DNA from 4 places in the Kocuria sp. CPCC 205260 genome. Region 4 is predicted to be linked to each of the others. Evidence: riboswitches for the same ligand, from Rfam matches in the RefSeq annotation. Region 4 holds a riboswitch; each other region holds the start of a gene.
The links. A riboswitch is a leader RNA that binds a small molecule or an ion and turns the genes downstream of it on or off. The one in region 4 is predicted to bind S-adenosylmethionine.
Positions count from the first base shown of each region.

Region 1: it holds a riboswitch for S-adenosylmethionine, as region 4 does, so the genes downstream of both, RF645_RS11025 (MetQ/NlpA family ABC transporter substrate-binding protein) here and RF645_RS12250 (LLM class flavin-dependent oxidoreductase) in region 4, are expected to answer to the same signal.
Region 2: it holds a riboswitch for S-adenosylmethionine, as region 4 does, so the genes downstream of both, RF645_RS10080 (bifunctional o-acetylhomoserine/o-acetylserine sulfhydrylase) here and RF645_RS12250 (LLM class flavin-dependent oxidoreductase) in region 4, are expected to answer to the same signal.
Region 3: it holds a riboswitch for S-adenosylmethionine, as region 4 does, so the genes downstream of both, RF645_RS04910 (hypothetical protein) here and RF645_RS12250 (LLM class flavin-dependent oxidoreductase) in region 4, are expected to answer to the same signal.

Region 1 is NZ_JAVKPT010000007.1:85,051-90,802, forward strand. It holds gene RF645_RS11015 (methionine ABC transporter permease) at 1-264, opposite strand, end outside; gene RF645_RS11020 (methionine ABC transporter ATP-binding protein) at 261-1,286, opposite strand; gene RF645_RS11025 (MetQ/NlpA family ABC transporter substrate-binding protein) at 1,379-2,257, opposite strand; SAM riboswitch class IV at 2,357-2,469, opposite strand; gene dxr (1-deoxy-D-xylulose-5-phosphate reductoisomerase) at 2,572-3,846, opposite strand; gene RF645_RS11035 (GlsB/YeaQ/YmgE family stress response membrane protein) at 3,998-4,285, opposite strand; gene RF645_RS11040 (cation acetate symporter) at 4,500-5,752, opposite strand, start outside.
Region 2 is NZ_JAVKPT010000006.1:18,793-24,544, reverse strand. It holds gene RF645_RS10090 (S9 family peptidase) at 1-1,704, opposite strand, end outside; gene RF645_RS10085 (CPBP family intramembrane glutamic endopeptidase) at 1,777-2,553, shown strand; SAM riboswitch class IV at 2,622-2,738, shown strand; gene RF645_RS10080 (bifunctional o-acetylhomoserine/o-acetylserine sulfhydrylase) at 2,806-4,167, shown strand; gene RF645_RS10075 (homoserine O-acetyltransferase) at 4,178-5,350, shown strand.
Region 3 is NZ_JAVKPT010000002.1:47,675-53,426, reverse strand. It holds gene RF645_RS04915 (sodium:alanine symporter family protein) at 1-861, shown strand, start outside; gene RF645_RS04910 (hypothetical protein) at 957-1,439, opposite strand; SAM riboswitch class IV at 1,474-1,587, opposite strand; gene RF645_RS04905 (hypothetical protein) at 1,649-2,071, opposite strand; gene RF645_RS04900 (2Fe-2S iron-sulfur cluster-binding protein) at 2,239-2,931, opposite strand; gene RF645_RS04895 (succinate dehydrogenase) at 3,003-3,815, opposite strand; gene RF645_RS04890 (glycosyltransferase family 39 protein) at 3,872-5,293, opposite strand; gene RF645_RS04885 (response regulator transcription factor) at 5,395-5,733, opposite strand.
Region 4 is NZ_JAVKPT010000010.1:23,770-29,521, reverse strand. It holds gene RF645_RS12255 (amino acid transporter) at 1-1,521, shown strand, start outside; gene RF645_RS12250 (LLM class flavin-dependent oxidoreductase) at 1,664-3,079, opposite strand; SAM riboswitch class IV at 3,161-3,275, opposite strand; SAM riboswitch class I at 3,392-3,498, shown strand; gene RF645_RS12245 (ABC transporter ATP-binding protein) at 3,497-4,297, shown strand; gene RF645_RS12240 (aliphatic sulfonate ABC transporter substrate-binding protein) at 4,294-5,340, shown strand; gene RF645_RS12235 (ABC transporter permease) at 5,337-5,752, shown strand, end outside.

The sequences.
Region 1 (5,752 bases), on a different contig from region 4:
CCTGGTCCCGATCACCGTCTCCGTCAGCGGGCCGAGGGCCGCCAGCAGGATGATGAACGGGATCGGCCGCACGAAGTTCACGATCAGGTTGATCGCGGTGTTCAGCGGGCGGTTCGCATAGATGCCGCCCGGACGCGTGACGTACAGCGCGACGCCGAAGACGAGACCCAGGAAGCCCGCGATGATCATGGTCACCACGACCATGTAGAGGGTCTCGCCGATGGACGTCAGCAGCTGAGGGCCGAGAACGGACCAGTTGGTCATGCCGACACCTCCTTCACGGTCGTGGCCTCTGCAAGCCGGGCGATCGTGTCCTCCACGGCCTGGGGATCACCCAGCAGCTCGACGGTCAGGGAGCCGAAGGACTGCTCCTGCAGCACCGACACCCCGCCGAACACGATCCTGAAGCCCACGCCGCGCTCAGCGGCGGCGCGGCTGAGCACCGTGCCGACATCGACGCCCTCGCGGATCTCCATGACCACCAGGCGGCCGTCGTGGCGCGCGCGCAGGTGCGCGAGCTCCTCGGCGTCCGGCTCGGCGTGGACGACGGTGGAGACGAAGCGACGGGTCGTGGGCGACTGCCCGGCCGAGAAGATCTGGGCCGTGGGGCCCATCTCGACCACGCGTCCGCTGTCCATGACCGCGACGCGATCGGCGATCGAGCGCACCACGTCCATCTCGTGGGTGATCAGCACGACCGTGATCCCGAACTCCCGGTTGGCCCGGCGCAGCAGCGCCAGCACCTCCTGGGTGGTCTCCGGGTCCAGTGCGGAGGTGGACTCGTCGGCCAGCAGGATCTTGGGGTTGGCAGCCAGCGCCCGGGCGATGCCCACGCGCTGCTTCTGCCCGCCCGAGAGCTGCTCGGGGTAGTTGCCCGCCCGCTCAGAGAGCCCGACGAACTCGAGCAGCTCCTTCACGCGCGCCCTGCGATCGGCCGCCGACCAGCCCGCCTGCTTCAGCGGGTACTCGACGTTGCCGGCCACGGAGCGCGACGTGAACAGGTTGAACTGCTGGAAGATCATGCCGATGTCGCGACGGATCGGGGCCAGCTGATTCTCGGTGCGGCCGTCGACCCGGCGGCCGTCGACCTCGACGACGCCGGAGGTCACCGGCTCCAGGCCGTTGATCAGGCGCACGAGCGTGGACTTGCCGGCACCCGAGTAGCCGATCACGCCGAAGATCTCGCCTCGGCGGATGTCGAGGGTGACATCGTCGACTGCGGTCACGTCCCGCTTGGTCCTGCCCTTGCCCGTGGTGAAGGACTTGGTGACGCCGTCGAAGCGCACGATCGCCTCGGTCTCGGGCCCGGGCCGACGCCGCTGCGTGTCAGCGGCGTCGGCCACCGGCTCGCTGCCGGGGTGGAACTGCTCGGCCGGGGTCACTTCTGGAGGTCCTCCTCGTAATCGGAGAGGACCTGCTCCAGCTCCTCCTGCGAGAGGTCCATGGTCACCGCGGTGCCCTTGCTGTCCTCCTTCTCGGCCTCCTCGACCTCCGGGGTGTGGAAGAGATCGGCGACCTTGTGGAGGGTCTCGTCGTCCTTGTTGGCCTCGGTGGTGGCGAACAGGTTCACGTACGGACGGGCGTTCTCGTTCTCGGCGCCGTCGGAGGCCAGGGCCGAATCGGGATCGATGTCGCCGCGGGCCAGGAAGTCGTTGTTGATGACGGAGCCGGCCACGGAGTCCAGAGACAGCACGGTCTGCTCGGCCGAGACCGGGGTGACGGAGACCTTCGAGGCCTCGGTGTCGATGTCCGACTCGGTCGGGGCGGTGGTGTCCGAGGTGAACTCGACCAGGCCGTTGGCCTGCAGCAGCAGCAGCGCGCGCGACTGGTTGATCGAGTCGTTGGGGATGGCGATCTCGTCGCCGTCCTGGATGTCCTCGAGCGACTCGTACTTGTTGGAGTACAGGCCCAGCGGGTAGATCGAGGTCGAGGCGATCGGGGTGATGCTCTCCCCGGAGCTGTTGTTGTAGTCCGCCAGGTACGCGATGTGCTGGAACCAGTTCATGTCGACGTCGCCGGAGACGGTCGCCGGGTTGACCTGGCTGTACTCGGAGAGCTCGACCAGCTCGACGGTGATGCCCTCCTCCTCGGCCTTCTCCACGAGGGCCTCGTTCACGGGGGTGGTGCCGACGACGCCGATCTTGATGACCCCGTCGTCGTAGGGGGCCTCATCGGAGTCGCCGCCGCCGCCGCAGCCGGCGAGGGTCAGGCCGAGGACTGTGGTCACGGCCAGGGCGGAGAGACGGTGTGCGCGCATGGGAGGGGTTGCCTTTCGTTCAGCGAGCTGTCCGATCCCATCGGGGTGACCGGCGGCGCTGAACGTCAGGCGTGCGCATCGATGCTGCGCACGAACCCAAATCCGTGCTTGCCGCGGTGCGGAACCGGAGCCGGATGGTCATCTGGGGCACCCCACCACGGTGAGAGGGTTGCCGTCCGGCCAGCCAGAGCTTCGCGCCGGATCTCGTCATCCGGCGCAGATCCTAGCATCTGAGTCCGGTGCGGGCGAGCCCCCCACGAGGCCTGGCACGGGCTCTGGCTCAGGCACCGACTGCACGTCGGCCGCGTCCCGGCTCATCGACGCCTCTGCCTCACCAGCTCATCAGCGCGGGAGCGAGCCCAGGCCTCGGCTGCCAGCACCGATTCGAGGCTCAGCTCGTCGACGGGCTCATGCTCCCGCACGACTTCGGCCACGAGCTCGACGATCTCCAGGAAGCGCAGGCGCCCGGCGTGGAAGGCCAGGACCGCCTGCTCGTTCGCGGCGTTGAACACGGCAGGGCCGGTGGGCCCTGAAGCCGCCGCCTCCTTGAGCAGACGCACCGCTGGGAAGGCCTCCTCATCCAGCGGCTCGAAGCTCCAGGTCGCCGCCTGAGTCCAGTCGCACGGCGAGGCGGCGCCCGGGACCCGATGCGGCCAGCCGAGGCCCAGCGCGATCGGCAGGCGCATGTCCGGCGGGGAGGCCTGAGCCATGGTGGAGCCGTCCACGAACTGCACCATCGAGTGCACGACGGACTGCGGGTGCACCACCACGTCGATGCGCTCCAAGGGGATGTCGAAGAGCAGGTGGGCCTCGAGGACCTCGAGGGCCTTGTTGACCATGGTCGAGGAGTTCGTGGTCACCATCAGCCCCATGTCCCAGGTGGGATGGGCCAGGGCGTCCTGCGGGCGCACGTCCCGCAGGGAATCGCGCGAGCGCCCGCGGAAGGGTCCGCCGGAGGCCGTCAGCACGAGCCGGTCGACCTCTGCCGACGCGCCGCTGCGCAGCGCCTGGGCCAGGGCTGAGTGCTCGGAGTCCACGGGGATCAGCGGGTCGTCGTGCGGGGAGGCCTGCGCGGCCCGGCGCACCAGCTCACCGCCGGCGATCAGCGACTCCTTGTTGGCCAGGGCCAGCAGCTTGCCGGCCTCCAGGGCGGCAAGGGTGGGGGCCAGCCCGATCGAGCCGGTGATGCCGTTGAGGACGAGATCGGCCCCCGGCGCTCGCGCCGCCTGCACGGCGGCCTCCGATCCCGCGAGGATCTGCGGGGAATAGTCCTCCCCCAGCGCCAGGACCCGCGAGGCGATCATGCGCTCGAGCAGCGCCGCGTCCTGGACATCGCCGGACGTCGCCACGAGCGGGGCCCGGGTCTCGACGGCCTGCTCCGCGAGCAGCTCGAGGTTCGACGAGCCGGCCGCCAGGGCCACCACCCGGAATGGGGCCTGCTGATCGGCCGACGCCGCGGCGGTGCGCACGACGTCGAGCGCCTGCGTGCCGATGGAGCCGGTCGAGCCCAGGATGCAGATGCGGCGCTGGGACTCGGCCCACAGGGGAGCCTGGGGGGCGGGACGCTGTTCGCTGGAGATCTCGGACATGGCTCCAGTATGCCGACCTGCCTCCAGCGCTGCCGGAGCGCGTTGGACGCGCCCCCCCTTCCGCGCACGCCCCCTGGCCCGGAGGAGACGAAGCGCCCCGCCCCTCTCGACGAGGGACGGGGCGCTTGCAGGTGCTGCGGAACGCGTCGGCTCAGCGCTCGACGGCACCGCCGCGGCTGCCCTTGGTGAGGGCGCCGTAGATGAACAGCACGACGAGCGCGCCGATGATGGCGAGCACGATCGAGCCGATGGACAGGGTGCTGCCGGCCGGGTGCAGGCCCGGGATGACCATGGCGATCAGGCCGCCGACGAAGGCGCCGACGATGCCCAGGATGATGGTCATCACGATGCCGCCGCCCTGCTTGCCGGGCATGATGAGCTTGGCGATGGCGCCGGCGATGATGCCGAGAACCAGCCAGGCGATGATGGATCCGATCATGGTGCTTCTCCTCTTCCGGGACGCAAGTGCGACGTCCCTGAACTGGGGGTCGAGTGCTCAGACTGCTGAGCATCTCCTCGAGAGTAGACCCTGAGCGGCTCGGGGGGAGCATCCTAGCCCCGAGCCGCTGAGGCGTCTCTCACACTTCTCTCAGATGCACTTGTGCATCGAATCGCCCCAGGTCAGCCCCGAGATGATCCGAGAGCCGCGCAGCTCAGTGATCGACCGGGGGCTCGGCCCCGACTCCCGTCATGGAGCGGACCTCCATCTCGGCCTGCTTCTCGCGGTTCTCGCGGCGGCTCTCCGTGAGCGAGCCGATGATGGCCAGCAGGAAGCCGACCGGGATCGAGACGATGCCCGGGTTGGTCAGCGGGAACCAGGCGAAGTCGGCGCTGGCGATCATTGAGGTCTCCGCCCCGGACATCACCGGGGAGAAGATGATCAGCACGACCGCGGTGATCAGGCCGCCGTACATGGACCACACCGCGCCGCGGGTGGTGAAGCGCTTCCAGTACAGCGAGAACAGGATCGTGGGCAGGTTCGCCGAGGCTGCGACCGCGAAGGCCAGGGCCACCAGGAAGGCGACGTTCTGCCCCTGCGCACCGATCCCGCCCAGGACGGCCACGACGCCGATCACGACCACGGTGATCTTGCCGACCCGCAGCTCCTCCTTGCCGGTGGCCTTGCCCTTCTTGAGCACGTTGCCGTAGATGTCGTGGGCGAACGACGCCGATGCCGTGATGGCCAGACCCGCCACGACCGCCAGGATCGTGGCGAAGGCGACGGCTGCGATGAACCCGAGCAGCAGGGATCCGCCGAGCTCGTAGGCCAGCAGCGGCGCCGCCGAGTTCACTCCGCCCGGAGCCGCCGCGATGCGGTCGGCGCCGATCAGGGCCGCGGCCGCATAGCCGAGCACCAGGGTGAAGAGGTAGAAGGTGCCGATCAGCACGATGGCCCAGACCACCGACTTGCGGGCCTCCTTGGCCGTGGGGACCGTGTAGAAGCGCATCAGCACGTGGGGCAGGCCCGCCGCGCCGAGCACCAGGGCCAGGCCGAGGGAGACGAAGTCGAGCTTGGTGACCTCGCTGAGCCCGTAGCGCAGCCCGGGCTCCAGGATCGCGTGGTCGCCTGCGGTGTCCACGGCTCCCCCGAGCAGGCCGGAGAAGCTGAAGCCGAACATTGCTAGTGCCCACACCGTCATGACCGCCACGCCGGCGACCAGCAGGCAGGCCTTGATGATCTGCACCCACGTGGTGCCCTTCATGCCGCCGATCAGCACGTAGGCGATCATCAGGACGCCCACGGCCAGGATCACCACGGACTGCCCGGTGCTGGAGGTCACCCCCAGCAGCAGGGACACGAGCGCACCCGCGCCTGCCATCTGCGCCAGGAGGTAGAAGAGCGTGACGCTGAGAGTGGAGATCGACGCCGCCATGCGCACGGGGGTCTGGCGCAGGCGGAAGGACA
Region 2 (5,752 bases), on a different contig from region 4:
GTCGGCGTCGATGTCCGAGCGCGCGCCCAGGTGCCGGGTCGCCGCGACGACGTCTGTGAAGGTGCGCCGCTTGTGCTCCTTTTTGCCGGACTCGTACCACTGCCGCCCGAGCTCGCCGCCGCCGCGCACGTGGGCGATGGCCCAGACCGCACCGCGGTCCAGCAGCGAGATCCGCGAGTACGAGAACGACGGATCCATGCTGATCTCGTACGAGCCGTAGGCGTAGACCACCGCGGGTGCCGGCTGCGCGGCGTCCCGGCGGCGGATGAGGGTGATCGGGATCCGCGTGCCGTCCTCGGCCTGGGCCCAGTCGCGCTCCACGCTGTAGTCGGCAGCCGAGTAGTCGCCCAGCACCGGCTGCTCGCGGCGCAGGACCGGATCGGGCAGCTCGGTCCCCGGCGCATCCAGGATGAGGTCGAAGACGCGCCGCGGGATCACGAAGGACTCGGCGGTGAAGCGCAGGACGGGGGAGTCCGGCTCAGCGGCGGTGAGGGAGACAGCCGTGAGCTCGCCGGGCACCTCGAGGACATGGGGCTCGGCCTGGCTCTCCGTGCCGAGTCCCTTCAGCGGCAGGATGCGCAGCCCCGGCAGGATGTCCTCACGGACCTCGAGAACCAGGTGATGCTGTGTGGCGGCGAAGCCCAGCACGCGCAGCCCCTCCCTGGGTGCCACGATGTAGATGCCGGGCGGGAATCCGTCGCCGGGCAGTTCCGCCGACTCGCCGGGCAGGTCCGACAGCTCGATCAGGCTCAGGCGCCCATCCGGAGCCTGGCGATCGTGCTGGAGCAGGACGACGTCCCGGCCGTCGATCCGCACGGGCTCCGCCGAGGCGAGAACGCCGGCCCCGCGCGGCACGACCACCTGTGGGGCCTGCTCGCCGGCCTCCTCGATGCGCAGGATCGAGACCTCGGAGTACTCGGAGCACCCGGCCTCGAGCACGAGCCAGCGCCGGTCCGAGGAGAGCTCGGCCCCCAGCCACAGGCCGGGGTCGTCCTCCTGGGCGATGGTGATGTCCTGCTCGAGCGGGGTCCCGAGCACGTGCCGGCGCAGGCGCCAGGGCCGCCAGGTGTCGTCGACCTCGGTGTAGAAGACGGCGTCTCCGGCGGGCGAGAGGAAGGCGCCGTAGGAGGTCTTGGGGATCTCGTCGTCGAGCGTCCGGTCGGCTGCGAAGTCGTGGACGCGCACCGTGAAGCGCTCATCCCCGGTGGTGTCCTCGGCCCAGGCCATCCGGGTGCCGTCGTGGGTGATGTCGAAGGCGCCCAGCGACCAGAACTCGTGCGGCTGCGCCCGGGCGTTGCCGTCCAGGAGGGTCTGCTCGCCGGGCAGGGACTGGCCTGCCACGATCTGCGGCGGCTCCCACCCCTCCTCAGCAGCCGGGACGCGGCACTGCACCGAGTGCTCCCCGCCCTCCACGGTGCGCGTGAAGTACCACCAGTCGCCGCGCCGCCACGGCACCGACAGGTCCGTCTCCTGCACGCGGTTCCGGACCTCCTGGAAGAGCTGCTCGCGCAGCGGGGCCAGCTGGGCGGTGGCGGACTCGGCGTAGGCGGTCTCGGCCTCCAGATGCGCGATGACCTCCGGGGACTCCTTGTCCCGCAGCCACTCGTACGGGTCCAGGAAGGCATCGCCGTGGAACTCGCGGACGTGGTCGCGACGCACGGCCGACGGGGGAGCGAGCGGAAGATCCGAGTTCTGGGAGGTCATGGCGCTCATCGTAGGAACCGGCGCCGACAGCACAGGCCGCTGCCGTCGTGCCCCTGGCCCACAATGGAGCCCATGACCGAACAGCGCTCTCAGGCCCCAGCCCAGCCGTCATTCGGCTCCCAGCGCGCCGATCTGTGGCTGCAGATCCTGCTCGTGCTGGGCGTCTCGCTGGGGGCCAGCGCCCTCTGGTCGCTCCTCGACCTCGCCGAGACGCTGTCCACCAGCTCGATCGCCGAGTCGACGGCCTCCATGAACGCGGCGCAGAGCGGCTTCCCCCTGTTCGACGTCCTGCGCCGCAGCCTCGGGATCCTCTTGGCTCTGGTCCCGCCGCTGCTGGCGCTCTATCTGCTGGCGGGCTCGGCCGGTCAGCTGCGCGGGCTGCTACACCGGATCGGCCTGGACCGCCGAGCCCCGCTGGCGGATCTGGGCCTGGGGACGCTGCTCTTCGCCGTCATGGGCCTGGGCACCCTGGCGCTGTACCAGGCGGGCCGCCAGCTCGGGATCACCGCCGAGATCGTCACGAATGCGGGCGGGACATCCTGGTGGGAGGTCATCCTCCTGCTGGCCTCGGCGCTGCGGCACTCGCTCGTGGAGGAGATCATCGTCGTCGTGTTCCTGGCCGATCGCCTGCTGCGCGTGGGATGGACGTGGCCGGCCGTGCTGATCGGCTCGGCCCTTCTGCGCGGCAGCTACCACCTGTACCAGGGCGTCGGTCCGGCGCTGGGCAACGTGGTGATGGGACTGGTGTTCCTGTGGCTCTACCGCCGCACCGGACGCGTGATGCCGCTGATCATCGCGCACTTCCTGCTGGACGCCGTGGGCTTCCTGGCCGGGCCCCTGCTGTTCTGACAGCGGCCGCCACAGGACGCCGCACGCGGGTTTGCGCCGGAGCCGTGCTCGTCCGAGAATGGAAGGCAGGTCACGAGAGCCAGCGACAAGCCCCAGCTAGCTGGCCGGCAACCCTCCTTCCGCGGTGGGGTGCCCTGGGTGAGGACCGGGCCGGTGCGCAGACGCGCACACGGCAAGCGCGGGTCACGGCACCCGGTCCGACGGGTGCGTCGGACCTCGGTCCGCGGCCCCGGAAGACAAGGAGTCGCCGACATGTCCGCACAGCAGCCCACCCCCTCCGCCCCGCAGGGCTGGAGCTTCGAGACCCGTCAGATCCACGCCGGTCAGGAGCCCGATCCCGTCACCGGCGCCCGTGCGTTGCCGATCCAGCAGACCACCTCGTACGTCTTCCCGGACGCCGAGACCGCAGCCGGTCGCTTCGGGCTCAGCCAGGTCGGGCCCATCTACACCCGACTGACCAACCCCACCACCGAGGTCGTCGAGAACCGCATCGCCTCCCTGGAGGGCGGGACCGCGGCCGTCATGGTCTCCTCCGGGCAGGCCGCCACCACCTACGCGATCCTCAACGTGGCCGGGGCCGGCGATCACATCGTGGCCAGCCCGTCGCTGTACGGAGGGTCGTTCAACCTGTTCAAGCACACGCTGTCCCGGCTCGGGATCGAGACCACGTTCGTCTCCGATCCGGACGATCCCCAGGCCTGGCGCGACGCCGTCCAGCTCAATACGAAGGCCTTCTACGCGGAGTCCATCCCGAACCCCCGCAACGACGTCCTGGACCTGGAGACGGTCTCCGCGATCGCCCACGAGTCCGAGGTCCCGCTGATGGTCGACAACACCATCGCGACCCCCTACCTGCTGCGGCCGTTCGAGCACGGCGCGGACGTGGTGATCCACTCCGCCACCAAGTTCCTCGGCGGGCACGGAACCTCGGTCGGCGGGTTCATCGTGGACTCCGGGCGCTTCGACTACACCCGCTATCCGGATCGCTTCCCGGGCTTCACGGAGCCGGACGAGTCCTATCACGGCCTCGTGTTCGGCGAGGTCTTCGGGGAGAACGGGCCGTTCGGGGCCAACGTGTCCTTCGCGTTCAAGATCCGCACCCAGCTGCTGCGCGACATGGGCGCTGCCATCTCCCCGTTCAACGCCTTCCTGATCGAGCAGGGCATCGAGACGCTGTCGCTGCGCATGGAGCGCCACGTCGCCAACGCTCAGACGGTCGCCACCTGGCTGGAGGCCCACGAGGGCGTCGAATCCGTGTCCTACGCCGGGCTCGAGTCCTCTCCGTGGCACGAGCGTGCGCAGAAGTACGTCCCCGGCGGCGCAGGTTCGATCCTCGGCTTCGAGCTCGACGGCGGCTCGGAGGCCGGCCAGGCCTTCGTGGACGCGCTGAGCCTGCACTCGAACGTCGCGAACATCGGTGACGTCCGCTCGCTGGTCATCCACCCGGCCTCCACCACGCACGCTCAGCTCTCCCCGGAGGAGCAGCTGGCCGCCGGCGTCGCCCCGGGGTTCGTGCGCCTGTCCGTGGGACTGGAGCACATCGACGACATCCTCGCGGACCTGGAGCTCGGCTTCGCCGCGGTCAAGGCGCGCGGCGCAGGGGGAGCGGTCTGAGGTGACCGCCATCCAGAGCACGACCGCGCGCTCGCAGCAGCCCTTCCGCACCGAGGGGCTGCTGCGCCGCGCCCGCATCGGCGACCTCGGGCTGGAATCCGGGGCCGTGCTGCCCGATGTCGAGCTGGCCTACGAGACCTGGGGCGAGCTCGACGACCGCGCCTCCAACGCGGTGCTCGTCGCGCATGCGCTGACTGGAGACACCCATGTCACGCGCGGACGGGTCGCCGAGGACGCCACCTCCTTTGACCGTGTCTCCGCCGAGGCACCGGGCTGGTGGGACGGACTGATCGGGCCCGGGCGGGCGATCGACACCGACCGCTTCTTCGTGGTCGCCATCAACATGCTCGGGGGCTGCTACGGCTCCACGGGTCCGTCGACCCTGATCCCGGAGGGCAGCCCGCGGGCCGGTCTTCCGTGGGGATCGGACTTCCCCGCGGTGACGATCCGCGACTCGGTGCGCGCCGAGCAGCGCCTGGCCGAGCAGCTGGGCATCGCGTCCTGGCGGTTGGTCGTCGGCGGTTCCATGGGCGGTGCGCGGGCCCTCGAGTGGGCCGCCACGTTCCCCGAGCAGGTGCGCGCCTGTGCGGTGATCGCCTCGACCGCCGCCTCGAGCGCCGAGCAGATCGCATGGGGCCAGGCGCAGCGCCTGGCGATCCGCAACGACCCCGACTTCCGCGGCGGCGACTACTACGACGGCGTCATCCCCTCCGTGGGCCTCGGAATCGCACGGCGGATCGCGCACACCACCTACCGCGCGGCACCGGACCTCAATGCGCGCTTCGGCAATGCGGCGCAGGCCGGCGAAGATCCGGGGGCGCCGCTGCCGGGGCGCCGTCGGGGCCGGTATGCGATCGAGAGCTACCTGGATCATCAGGCCGCCAAGCTCGTGGGCCGCTTCGACGCCAACTCCTACCTGGTGCTCAACGACGCCCTCATGGGCCACGACGTCGGCCGCGGCCGCGGCGGCGTCAGGCAGGCGCTCGCGGCCACCACCTGCGACTGGCTCGTGGCCTCGGTCGACTCGGATCGGCTCTACCTGCCCTCGGAATCCGAGGACCTCGCCCGGCTTCTGCCCGGCGACGTCCCCCACCGCACCATACGCTCCGGCGCCGGGCACGACGGCTTCCTGATCGAGCACGAGCAGATCGGCGAGCTGGTCCGAGCCGCCTTCCTCTCCTGAGGGGCCCTACCGAAGCGACGCATCGACCCTCCTCGCCGCCGAGGGGACCCATTCGTCACGATTCACGCCGGATTAGACGTCCGATGCGTCCCGTCGGCGATCCCGTGCGCCCTGTGCGTCCCCTCGGCGTACTGCGCGCACGAGATCCCCGGTCCACACGGAATCCCGGGCAACGCAGATCCGAAGTACGGCGTTCATGCCTCCACAGACGCCCTTTCGGGCACTGGACCGGGGCGACGACGGCGGGGAGCGGATCCGTTCGCATCGGTCGGCGCCGTGATCCGCTGCACTGTCTGCCATGCCGAGACCACGTCACAGTCCACCTGCCTGCCTGCAGGGCCGCGTCTTCACGACCGCCGAGGCTGAAGCGGCAGGCGTCGCCAAGCGTCATCTGTCGGGGAG
Region 3 (5,752 bases), on a different contig from region 4:
GGCGCCCGCCGCATCTCCGCGGTCACCCAGGCAGTCGTGCCGGTCATGGCCATCCTGTACGTGCTGCTCGGGCTCCTGGTCGTCGTCCTGAACATCGGCGAGGTCCCCGGCATGGTCGCCGACATCGTCCTGGGCGCCTTCGGCATCCGCGAGTTCGTGGTGGGCGGCTTCATGGCCGTGTTCGTCCAGGGCCTGCGCCGCGGACTGTTCTCCAATGAGGCCGGCATGGGCTCCGCGCCGAACGCCGGTGCCTCGGCCTCCGTCTCTCACCCGGCCAAGCAGGGCTTCGTGCAGTCCCTGGGCGTCTACTTCGACACCTGGCTCGTCTGCTCGGTCACGGCGTTCATCGTGCTGCTGTCCAACCCGAGCTTCGGCGACTCTGCCCAGGGCGCCTCGCTCACGCAGACGGCACTGGGTCTGCAGCTGGGCACCTGGGCGGTCCACTTCCTGACCATCGCGATCTTCCTGTTCGCCTTCAGCTCGGTGATCGGCAACTACTTCTACGGCGAGGCGAACATCATGTTCCTCACCCGCTCGCGCGCGGTGATGAACGGCTACCGCCTGCTGGTGCTCCTGTCCGTGATGGTCGGCTCGGTGGTCGCCCTGGATCTTGTGTGGTCTCTGGCCGACGTGATGATGGCGATCATGGCCACGATCAACCTGATCGCCCTGATCCTCCTGGCGCCCGTCGCCGTCAAGGTGATGAAGAACTACGAGGCCCAGCGCCGCCGCGGTGAGGAGCCCACCTTCAACGGCTCCGACATCCCCGGCCTCACCGGGCTGGATGCCTGGGACGGCACCGACGTGATCACCACCGGCGCGTTCTGGACCCAGCAGATGAAGCGCGTGGGCAAGGCCTGACCCGCTTCCGCCGCTGAACGACGACGCAGCCCTCCTCCCAGCCATAGCGGCGGGGAGGAGGGCTGTTTCGTCGGGTCGGTCGCCGAGGGCCCCGATCAGCGCTGACCGACGGCCTTCAAGCAGTGCCTTGCCGCTGTGATCGGGTCCTCCAGGTGGTTCATGCGCTCGATCCACAGGGCCCAGACCCTCAGGTCGTAGGCGACATCCGGGTCGTGCTCCTGGTCCTGGCGCATGACGATCAACGTCACCAGCATCTCCCAGGCGCTCTCCGGGGTGTGTCCGAGAGCGCGGGCGGCCCGAGCCACCTCCGGGGCATTGTTCACGTTGGGCAGGTTGCCGAAGCGCCACACGCTGTGCGCGCAGGCCATGACGGTCGTTGAGTGGCCCTTGCGGGGGAGGAGGAACAGGACTCTGCTCCACTCCCGGGCCTCCCGATCTCCGAAGTCGATCCACCGGTGGTTCGTGCGCGGCGGCACCACGGGTGCCTCCGGTGCGAGGTGCAGCGGCACGTTGTAGGGATGCAGATGCTCGAGATCGGAGCGCTTCGACTCCAGTGCTTGGTGCAGTGCGTCGGACATGAGGTCCTGCCTTCCGGGCCGCGCAGCGCGACCCCGTCGAGTCTTGCCTCAGCGAGTGCGCTGAGGCCCGTTCTGCTCTGGAAGCACCCGGGAATCGAGTTCGGGTTGCTGCGCGGCCGGCCAGGCCCGTGAGGCCGCGCTCTTGAACGTGTCCTGAAATTACAAGAAGGCTCCGACAGCACAAGCCCCATGACGCGGTGGTGCCGTGCTCACAGCACCAGGACCTGCGGCAGGACGCCGAAGATGACGGCGAGCACGAGCGTGAGCAGATGCAAGACCAGGAAGACGGTTGCGGCAGTCTTCACCCCGGAGGACGGGTACATCTCGCGCGGCATGCGGATGCGGGGGTAGATGGCCAGCGCCGCACCCAGGATCGCCGGGGCGCCCAGGGGCAGGAACGCGACGAGCATGGCAGCGACCAGATCGGCGGTGCCGCCGAAGTCGGGCTCCGTGACTGTGGACGCGGCGCCGATCGAGAACAGGATCGTGAGCGGGGAGAGCAACAGTGCACCGGCCAGCACGAGGATCGTGAGCACCAGAGCGGTGACGGCGCTGCCGGGCGCGGAGGGCCTCGGGGACCAGGTGGCCTGCGGGTAGGCGTAGGGCTGAGCCTGCGGGATATAGGGGTGCATCGTGGACTCCTGGTCGAGCGGGAGAGGTGAGTTGCTGATGCAAATATATGACCCCGCCCGAGTGTTCGCAACTGCGAATGCTAAGGGGCGCGCAGGCGTGTAACTACAAGAATCCCGGAGGCGCACTCCGGCGCCGCAGCGCCAGGCCGCCGCCGCGGCCTGGCGACTCAGCGACGACGGCGCAGATGCTCCCTCGCCACTGCCGAGAGATTCTCCAGCGGCAGCCCGGCGGGGCAGACCTCGGTGCAGTCGCCCAGGGTGGAGCACGGCCCGAAGCTCTCCTCGGCGGCGTCGAGCACCTTGCCGGAGCGGGTGCGGCGGTCGTCGTCGTCCTTGGCCAGCGGGGGGAGCTCGGTGAGCAGCGAGCCCACGAACAGCTGGCCGGAGCCGTTGGGGCAGGCGGCCACGCAGGCCCCGCAGCTGATGCACCCGGCCTCGGTCAGTGCCTTCATGCCCACGGGGCCTCCGGCGGCCTTGACCACGGTGCGCAGCGCGGCCTTCTTGTCCACGGACAGGTCCTTCTTCACGGGGAAGGCGGCTGCGCGCAGCGGCTCGATCCGCACGCGCTCGCCGTCAGTGAAGGCCGCAACCTGCTGCTGGCACGAGGCCCGGTTGAGCTGGGGGCCGTGGGCCACGCCGTCGACCGTGACGCCGCACTTGCCGCAGATGCCCTCGCGGCAGCCGTCGTCGTAGGAGATCGGCTCCATGCCCTCGGGCAGCTGCTCGTTGAGCAGGTCGAGCAGCTCCAGCACGGTCGTCTGGGGGCTCACGCCGGTGACGGTGTGGGTCTCGAAACCGCCCTCGGACTCGCCGTCGGCCTGGCGCCAGACCTCGACCTGCAGGGTGCCGGTGATGCGCATGGGACTCCTTCGGTGCCCTCGCGCCGGGACCCGGTCGCGGAAGGCGGTGTTGCAGTGCGGGGGAGGACGGCTCAGCGCACCAGGCGCAGGAGCACGGCCACGGGGATGGAGGCGTTGCCCAGGGCCACGCCGGTGCCGACCAGCCGCCCGGCCAGCTCGAAGCGCTCGCGGGCACCGCGCTGGGCGGACAAGCCGGTGTCATTGCCGATCTGGACCAGGCCCTGGGAGGTGTGGGCGGCCAGCGCCAGCATGGCGGCCAGGTACAGCCCGGCCACGGGCGGGCGGCGCAGGGATGCCACCAGGTTGTCGTAGGCGGCACCGGGCTCGTGACGGCGCGAGGCGGCCGGCCGCGTGCCCAGCGTGAGATCCGCCAGGTGGAAGGCCGTGAACAGCCCCAGGACGGTGCCGGTCGAGCGCATGGAGCGCTTGAGCCTCTGCCAGCGGGTGCGCCGACGACCCTGCGGCAGCGGCCTGGGCTGAGCGGCAGCACGGCGCTCGGAGGCCTGGGCGCGCACGGTCAGCACCGCCGCGCAGCTCAGGTGGGTCAGCGCATCGGCCAGCAGCACGACCCGGAAGGCCCACAGCACGGTGCGCCGCGGCAGGACCGGCGCCCCCAGCGTGCGCAGGTGGTGGGCGTAGGAGTCGAAGCGGCCGCGTCCCAGGTAGACCTGCAGATTGCCCAGCATGTGGATCACGGTGTACCCGGAGAGCACGGCGCCGCTGGAGGCCATGGCGAGCTTCACGTCCGGGGTGGGCGGGAAGCGCTCGGAGGTCTCCAGGGCCCAGGCCCAAAGACGACCGGCGGACTCCTCGAGGGTGCGCCGCGTGGCAGGTGAGACCGCGGAGAGGACTCGCTCGGTCTCGGCACGGAGGTTCTCGGTCATGGGACAACAGCCTAGGGCGAGGGGCGCCTCCGAGGTGACGACGGTATGACGCCGAGTTACCCGGCAGCCGGGGCCGGGCACTCCAGCAGGGTGATCCGGAAGCGGGTGCTGCGGTCCTCCTGCGTCTGCTCGCAGCCGTTGTCCCGCAGGTGGGACAGCACGGTGTCGTGGAACTTGTTCTCCTTGTTGGAGACCACGGAGGTGGCGCCGACGGTGTCGATCTCCCAGGACTCGTAGCCGGGGCGGTTCAGCCCGTAGAGGTTGTCCGCGCTGATCCGGTCCTCCTGGAGCATGGGATCGGCGATCTCGTGCTCCGGCGGATAGGCGAGCAGGACGCCGCGGTTCGACCGGTCCATGAAGATCACGGTCTCGCTCCGGGCGACCAGAGCAGATGCCGTCGCGTAGTTGTCACCGCCCTTGGCGTCCCATGTGTTCTGCCCCAGCAGCGACGGGACGGACAGCCCCAGCAGGCCCGCGCTCAGCACCGCCGCCGCGGGTCGCCATCGGATCGTGGCCAGGGACGCCGTCAGGGCCAGGACCAGGAACGGGGTCGCATAGGTGAAGTAGCGCTCCTGGAACAGCTGCTTGCCCATCATCTGGGCCAGCAGAATGCAGGCCATGGGGAACAGGGGAAAGCTCAGCAGCCACAGGACGAGCCGGCGGCCGGGACCGCGCAGGAGGCCCGCGGCCAGGATCAGCGCGATCAGTCCCATGAACCACGGAGCCAGCTCGAGGGCGACGTCGTTCCACGGCTCACCCCGATTCCCAGGACTGATCGGAACGGTGCGCAGGAGAATCCTCCTGATCACACTGCTCACTGTCAGGTCGATCCAGCTGATCTGGCTGCTCTGGGACAGGGCGCTCAGCCCCAGCGGGAGCACCAGACCGGTGGTGCCTCCTGCCGCGATCAGGACCTTCAGGAACGGACGACGTCCCCAGGCCAGGGCTCGCACGAGGTAGAGCACCACCGCGGAGGCGGCGTACATGGAGAATCCGACGGCGGCGGCCTGCAGCACCGCGAAGCCCACCAGCGCCGCCGTGCCTCCGCGGTCGCGGAAGCGCTCGAAGCACCACAGCGCCGCAACGGAGGCGAGGACGGCCATGGCATAGCCGCGGGCTTCCTGGCCTGCCCAGGACAGACCGGGCAGGACGGCGAAGAGCAGACCGGCGATCAGCCCGCTCAGCAGCACCCGGTCCGGGAACCAGCGGCGGGCATAGGTCATGGCCACCTGGGTGATCAGCGGTGCGGCGAGCGTCAGGGCCAGCGCCGACGGGGTCCGCATGGCCAGCTCGGAGGTCCCGAACAGTGCCACCCACGGGTGCATGAGGACGTAGTACAGGCCGTGGACGGCGTCGACGTCCTGCAGCAGGCGCAGCAGGGAGCCGAAGGGCCTGTTCGTGGCCGAGATGGTCGCGGCCTCGTCGAACCAGAACTGAGGGACGGTCATGCCCCAGAAGGCGACGGCGGCGGTGAGCACGGTCGCCAGGACGGGCGGCAGCAGCAGCGAGCGGTCTGCGGAGGTCTCGGCGGCGATCTGGGGGGTGGTCCTGCGACTTTTCGCGTTGGGGGCCGACGTGCTCAGATCCAGCCCTCCTCGCGGGCGTGCAGCGCGAGCTGGAACCTGTTGCAGGCCCCGAGCTGCGAGCCCAGCTCCATGAGCATCCGCCGCAGCTCCGCCAGCTCCAGGCCCAGGCGACGGGCCGCGAACTCGTCGTCGGCGCCCTCGGCGAGCAGGTGCAGCAGCTCCTGCTGCTGCGGGGTGGGGAAGATGTCGTCCAAGTCGTCGTGATCGACCGGAGGGTGCGCCTCCTCCTTGCGGCCGCGGTGATTCAGGGCCGAGGTGATCGAGACGACGACCTCGTCCTTCGGCGCTCTTCTCCCGTTGGAGGGATGCAGATCACGCGACAGGGGAGTCATGCCTCACATCATGGACCCG
Region 4 (5,752 bases):
CCGCACGTGCCGGCCGAGGCGCAGCACTGGCAGTTCTGGGTGACCGTCGGGCTGCTCCTGCTGCTGGGCGCGGTGTTCATGGCCGGGTTCTCGGAGGCCATCAGCGTGGCCGTCGTCCTGGTCCCCGTGTATCTGAGCCTCAACGCCGTGGTGCTGGCGGTGGGCTGGTGGCAGATCGCCCGCTCGCAGGAGATCGGATTCGCGCAGTGGTGGCATGCGGCGCTGAGCCAGCACTCCTCGCCCTGGGCGGCGGTCGCCGTGGCTGCCCTGGTGTTCCCCAAGCTGGCGCTGGGCCTGTCCGGCTTCGAGACCGGGGTCTCCGTGATGCCCCTGGTGCGCACCTCGCGGGGCCTGCGGGGCCGCGTGGAGGGCACCCGACGACTGCTCACGACCGCTGCGCTGATCATGGCCGGGTTCCTGCTGACCTCGTCGCTGGTGTGCACGATCCTGATCCCGGCCGGGGACTTCGAGCCCGGCGGCGCTGCCAACGGGCGGGCCCTGGCCTACCTGGCGCACAGCCTGCTGGGCGAGACCTTCGGGTCGGTCTACGACCTGTCGACGGTGCTGATCCTGTGGTTCGCGGGCGCCTCGGCGATGGCCGGTCTGCTCAACCTCATCCCGCGCTACCTGCCGCGCTACGGCATGGCGCCCGAGTGGACCCGCGCTCCGCGGCCGCTGGTGCTCACGATCCTGGCCGCTGCCCTGGTCGTCACGGCGGTCTTCCGCGCCGACGTGGATGCGCAGGGCGGGGCCTACGCGACCGGGGTGCTGGTGCTGATGCTCTCGGCCTCCTTCGCCTCGACCCTGTCGGCCGGAAAGCGGGGGCACCGACGCGCCGCCGTGGGATTCGCGGCGATCACTGTGGTGATCGCCTACACGACCGCCGACAACATGATCAGCCGCCCCGATGGCCTCCACGTGGCCCTCGTGTTCATCGCGGCCCTGCTGGCGGCGTCGTTCGCCTCGCGGGTCTGGCGGGCCTCGGAGCTGCGGATCCGCAGCATCGATTTCGACGAGACCTCCCAGGACTGGCTGCGCAGCTGCCGCGGCCGCACGGTGCGGCTGATCGCGCACCGGCCGCGCACCCAGCTGGGCGCAGCAGGGGCCCAGGCCCAGCAGCTCCTGCTCAGCGACCCCGACCTGGCCGAGAAGCTGCGCGACGAGCGCGAATGGCATCGCCTTCCCTCGGCCGACGGCGTCCTGTTCGTGGAGGTGACCCTGCGCGATCCATCGGACTTCGAGGACCGGCTGCGCGTGAGCGCCCACGAGATCGACGGCCACCGCGTCCTGCGCGCCGAGGGCTCGTCGGTGCCCACCTGCCTGGCCGGCGTGGCCCTGGCCGTCCGGGACCGGACGGGGCGGCCGTCGCACCTCTACCTCGAGTGGTCCGACGGCTCGCCCCTGGTCAACTCCCTGCGCTTCCTGCTCCTCGGCCGCGGTCAGACGGCGACGGCGGTGCATGAGGTCCTGCGCCGGGCGGTGCCGCGCAAGCAGGACCGCCCGTTCGTGCACGTGACGTGAGGCCCCACGCAGGCCTCCGCACGCAACCCTCGGGATCAGCAGCCTGAAGTCCCGGACGCATGCATCGGCGCTGCATCCCTGCCAGTGATGGCAAAGGGCCTCGGAAGGGCCAGGGCCTCTGCCGGCTGCCGTTCTCCAGCCCTCAGCCGAGATCCCGCGACGGGGTGTCCGCCGTGGACGGCCTGCCCACGTAGGCCCCGCGGTACTTGGCCGCCGGGTGGGTGTCGAGCACCTTGGTCTGCCCGGCGCCGTAGACGTTCTCGCGCAGGGTGGGCCCGTCGTAGTCCGTGCGGTAGCGACCGCGCTTCTGCAGCTCCGGGACCACGTGCTCCACGAAGTCCTCGAACGAGCCCGGGGACACGTGGTAGGCCAGGTTGATCCCGTCCAGCCCGCCCTCGTCGATCCAGGTCTCGAGCTGATCGGCCACGGTCTGCGGCGAGCCCACGACCACATCGCCCATGCCGCCGATCGCGCAGTGGCGGGCGATCTCCTCGCGCGTCCACTGCTTGGTGCCGTCCTGCATGGTGAACGGCGTGAGGAAGGACTGGATGGCCTCGGTCTTGACGTAGTTCAGGACCTCGTCCTCCTGGAACGTGGACAGATCCAGCCCGGACCAGCCGCCGATGATGGCCTGCGAGGCCTCCAGGTTGGCGTAGCTCTGGTACTCGCGGTACTTGGCCTGGGCCTTCTCGTCGGTCTCGTCGACCACCACGGAGAGCATCGCGTAGATCTTCACGTCGTCCCGGTCACGGCCCTCGGCCTCGACCTTGTCGCGGATCCGGTCGGTCATGTACCGGGTGAGGTCCGGGCGCAGGGCGCCGATGAACACGGCTTCGGCGTGCTTGCCCGCGAAGGCCTGCCCGCGCGAGGAGGCCCCGGCCTGGAAGATCAGCGGCGTGCGCTGCGGGCTGGGCTCGGTGAGCGCCGCACCAGGCACCGTGAAGTGCTTGCCCTGGTGCTGGATCGGGTGGACCTTGGCCGGATCGGCGTAGATCCCGCGCTCCACGTCCTTCACGACGGCGTCGTCCTCCCAGGAGCCCTCCCACAGCTTGTAGCAGACGTCGAGGAACTCCTCGGCGATCTCGTAGCGCTCGTCGTGCTCGATCTGCGTGGGCAGACCCTGGTTCTCGGCCGCCGAAGGCAGGTAGGAGGTCACCACGTTGAAGCCCACGCGCCCGCGGGTCAGATGATCCAGCGTCGCGTACTTGCGGGCCAGCGTGTACGGCTGCTCGTAGGTGACCGCACTGGTCACGCCGAAGCCGAGGTTCTGGGTCACCGCGGCCATGGCGGAGATCTGCATGAACGGATCGTTGACCGGGACCTGCGCGCCGTCGGCGATCGAGGGGGCGGCCGAGTTGCGGTAGATGTCGTAGATGCCGACCACATCGGCCAGGAACAGGGCGTCGAAGCGGCCCCGCTCGAGCACCTGGGCCAGGTGCGTCCAGTACTCGATCGTGTTGTATTCCGTGGCCCGCGAGCGCGGGTGGCGCCACAGCCCGAAGCTCTGGTGATCCACGCAGGTCATGTCGAAGGCGTTCAGGGAGATCCGCTTGGCCATAGAAGGCTGCTCCTGAGAAGACAGACCCGCGCCCCGTGCGCCGCTCATGCCGCGGCCAACCTGCGGGTCCAGCGCGTGCGTGCGCCGTACTTGCCGCACGCGGTCTAGCGAGCGGCCCGATCCTCACCTGGGGCACCCCGCTACGGGAGAGGGTTGCCGTCCGGCCAGCCAGGGCTGTGGGCCGGAACTCTTGATCGTGTGAGCGTCATCCTATGCACACCTGAGGCGACAGTGCGAAGCCCATGCCGCGCGTTGCCCCGCTCGTCCTCCGATTTGCTGTCTCCCCGGACCAGGGCATTGAATGACCCCCGGTTCCCATCCGGAGCGGCCGAGAGACCTGGCTCGTCGACGCCGCAGCAACCAGTGCCGTCCATCCGCGGCACAAGGTGCTAATGCCAGGACCGATGGAGTGATGTGATGATCTCTGCACCCCCGTCCGCCCTGAGCACGGTCGATGCCGCCGCCCTGACCTTCGACCGGGTCGGCAAGTCCTTCCCGTCTTCCGGGGGCCGCCGGCGCGACGTCCTGGCCGATGTCAGCTTCGAGGTCCGCCCCGGGGAGATCGTCTCCGTGCTGGGCCCGTCGGGCTGCGGCAAGTCCACCCTGCTGCGCGCGGTGGCCGGTCTCGGCACCGCCACGGCCGGCCGGGTCCTGATCGACGACGCGCCCGTGCGCGGCCTGGACCCCCGCTGTGCGGTGGGCTTCCAGGAGCCGCGGCTGCTGCCGTGGCGCACCGTGGCCCGCAACGTGGCGCTCGGACTGCCGCGCGGCGTGCGCGGCCGCGAGGCCGAGCAGCGGGTGGCCCACCTGCTCGAGCTGGTCGGGCTGTCCAGGCATGCGGAGGATCACCCGTCGGAGATCTCCGGAGGCATGGCGCAGCGGGCCTCGCTGGCTCGGGCGCTGGCGCGCAACCCGCAGGTGCTGCTGCTCGACGAGCCGTTCGGCGCGCTCGACGCACTGACGCGCCTGAAGATGCAGGACCTGCTGCTGGAGATCCACGCCGCCGATCCCACGACGGTCCTGCTGGTCACCCACGACGTCGAGGAGGCCCTGGTGCTCTCCGACCGCGTGGTCGTGCTCGGGACGCCGCCGGAGGGCGGGCCGGCGGGCATCCAGGAGATCCTCACGGTGGACTCGCCCCGCCCGCGCCACCGCGATGATCCCGAGCTGACGGGTGCCCGCAGGCACCTGCTCGGCCTGCTGGGCGTGGAGGCATGAGCGGGCTGACGCGTCGTCGCCTGCTGGGCCTGGCCGCCGTCGGGGCCGCCGCCGCGCCCCTGTCCGGGTGCGTCATGGAGGGCGAGGGCCCGGGCCGCGGCATGGCCTCCGGCTCGGACACCGAGATCTACCTGGACTACGCGACCTACAACCCGCTGTCGCTGATCGTCCGCGAGAAGGGCTGGCTGGAGACCGTCGCCGCCGAGGGCGGCCAGGAGGTCCACTGGACGTTCTCGGCCGGGTCCAACAAGGCCAACGAGTTCCTGCGCGGCGGGGCGATCGACATCGGCTCGACCGCGGGCTCGGCCGCGCTGCTGGCGCGCACCAACCGCTCCCCCATCCGCGCGATCGACATCTGCTCCCAGCCGGAGTGGGCAGCACTCGTGCGCACCGCGGACTCGCCCCTGCGCTCGGTCGAGGATCTGCGCGGCAGGTCGGTGGCGGCCACCAAGGGCACGGATCCCTACTTCTTCCTGCTGCAGGCGCTGTCGGCGGCGGATATGGGCTTCGACGAGACCACCGTGGTCAACCTCCAGCACGCCGACGGCCGCTCCGCCCTGACCAGCGGGCAGGTGGACGCCTGGTCCGGGCTCGACCCGATCATGGCCGGCGCCGAGCAGGACGGGGCGGTGCTGTTCCAGCGCGACCTGGCCTTCAACACCTACTGCTTCCTCAACGCTCGCGAGCTGTTCCTGGAGATCAACCCGCGCGGGGCCCAGATGGTCGTGGACGTCTACGCCCACGCCCGCGCCTGGGCGCTGGAGAACCCCCAGGAGGGCATCGCGATCCTGGCCGAGGCCTCCGAGATCGAGACGACGACGGCCGAGCGGGTCTGGGAGCGCACGCACCTTGACATCGACCCGGTCCCCGGCGACGACCAGCTCGAGGTCCTCGAGCGCATCGCCCCGATCCTCGTGGAGACCGGTGACGTCCCCGACTTGGAGACCGTCCAGAAGGCCATCGACACCATCCTCGACGCGCGGTTCGCGCAGGAGGCCAGCGCCCAGCGCGCGGCCGAGATCATCGAAGGGCACAGCGCATGAGCGTCACGACCACCTCCGCACCAGCCTCCGAGGCTCCGGAGCCCGCGGGCTCCGACCGTCCCGGCTCCCAGCGTCCGGACTCGCAGCGCTCGGTCCGCACCCCCGCCCCGCGGGGCGCCATCCTGCGCAGCCCCTGGGCCCGGGTCGGCCTGGGACTGCTGCTGCCGGTGGCACTGCTCGCGATGTGGCAGCTGCTGTCCACGAACGGCACGTTCTCCCCGGTGCAGCTGCCGCGTCCCCTGGCGGTCCTGCAGGCCGGTGGCGAGCTGCTGACCGACGGGGCGCTGTGGACCCACATCGGGATCTCGACCCAGCGCGTGGTCGTCGGATTCGTGATCGGCTCGCTGCTCGGGCTGGCCGTGGGCTCCCTGATCGGGCTCTCCCCCTGGGCCAGCGCCCTGGGCTCGCCGCT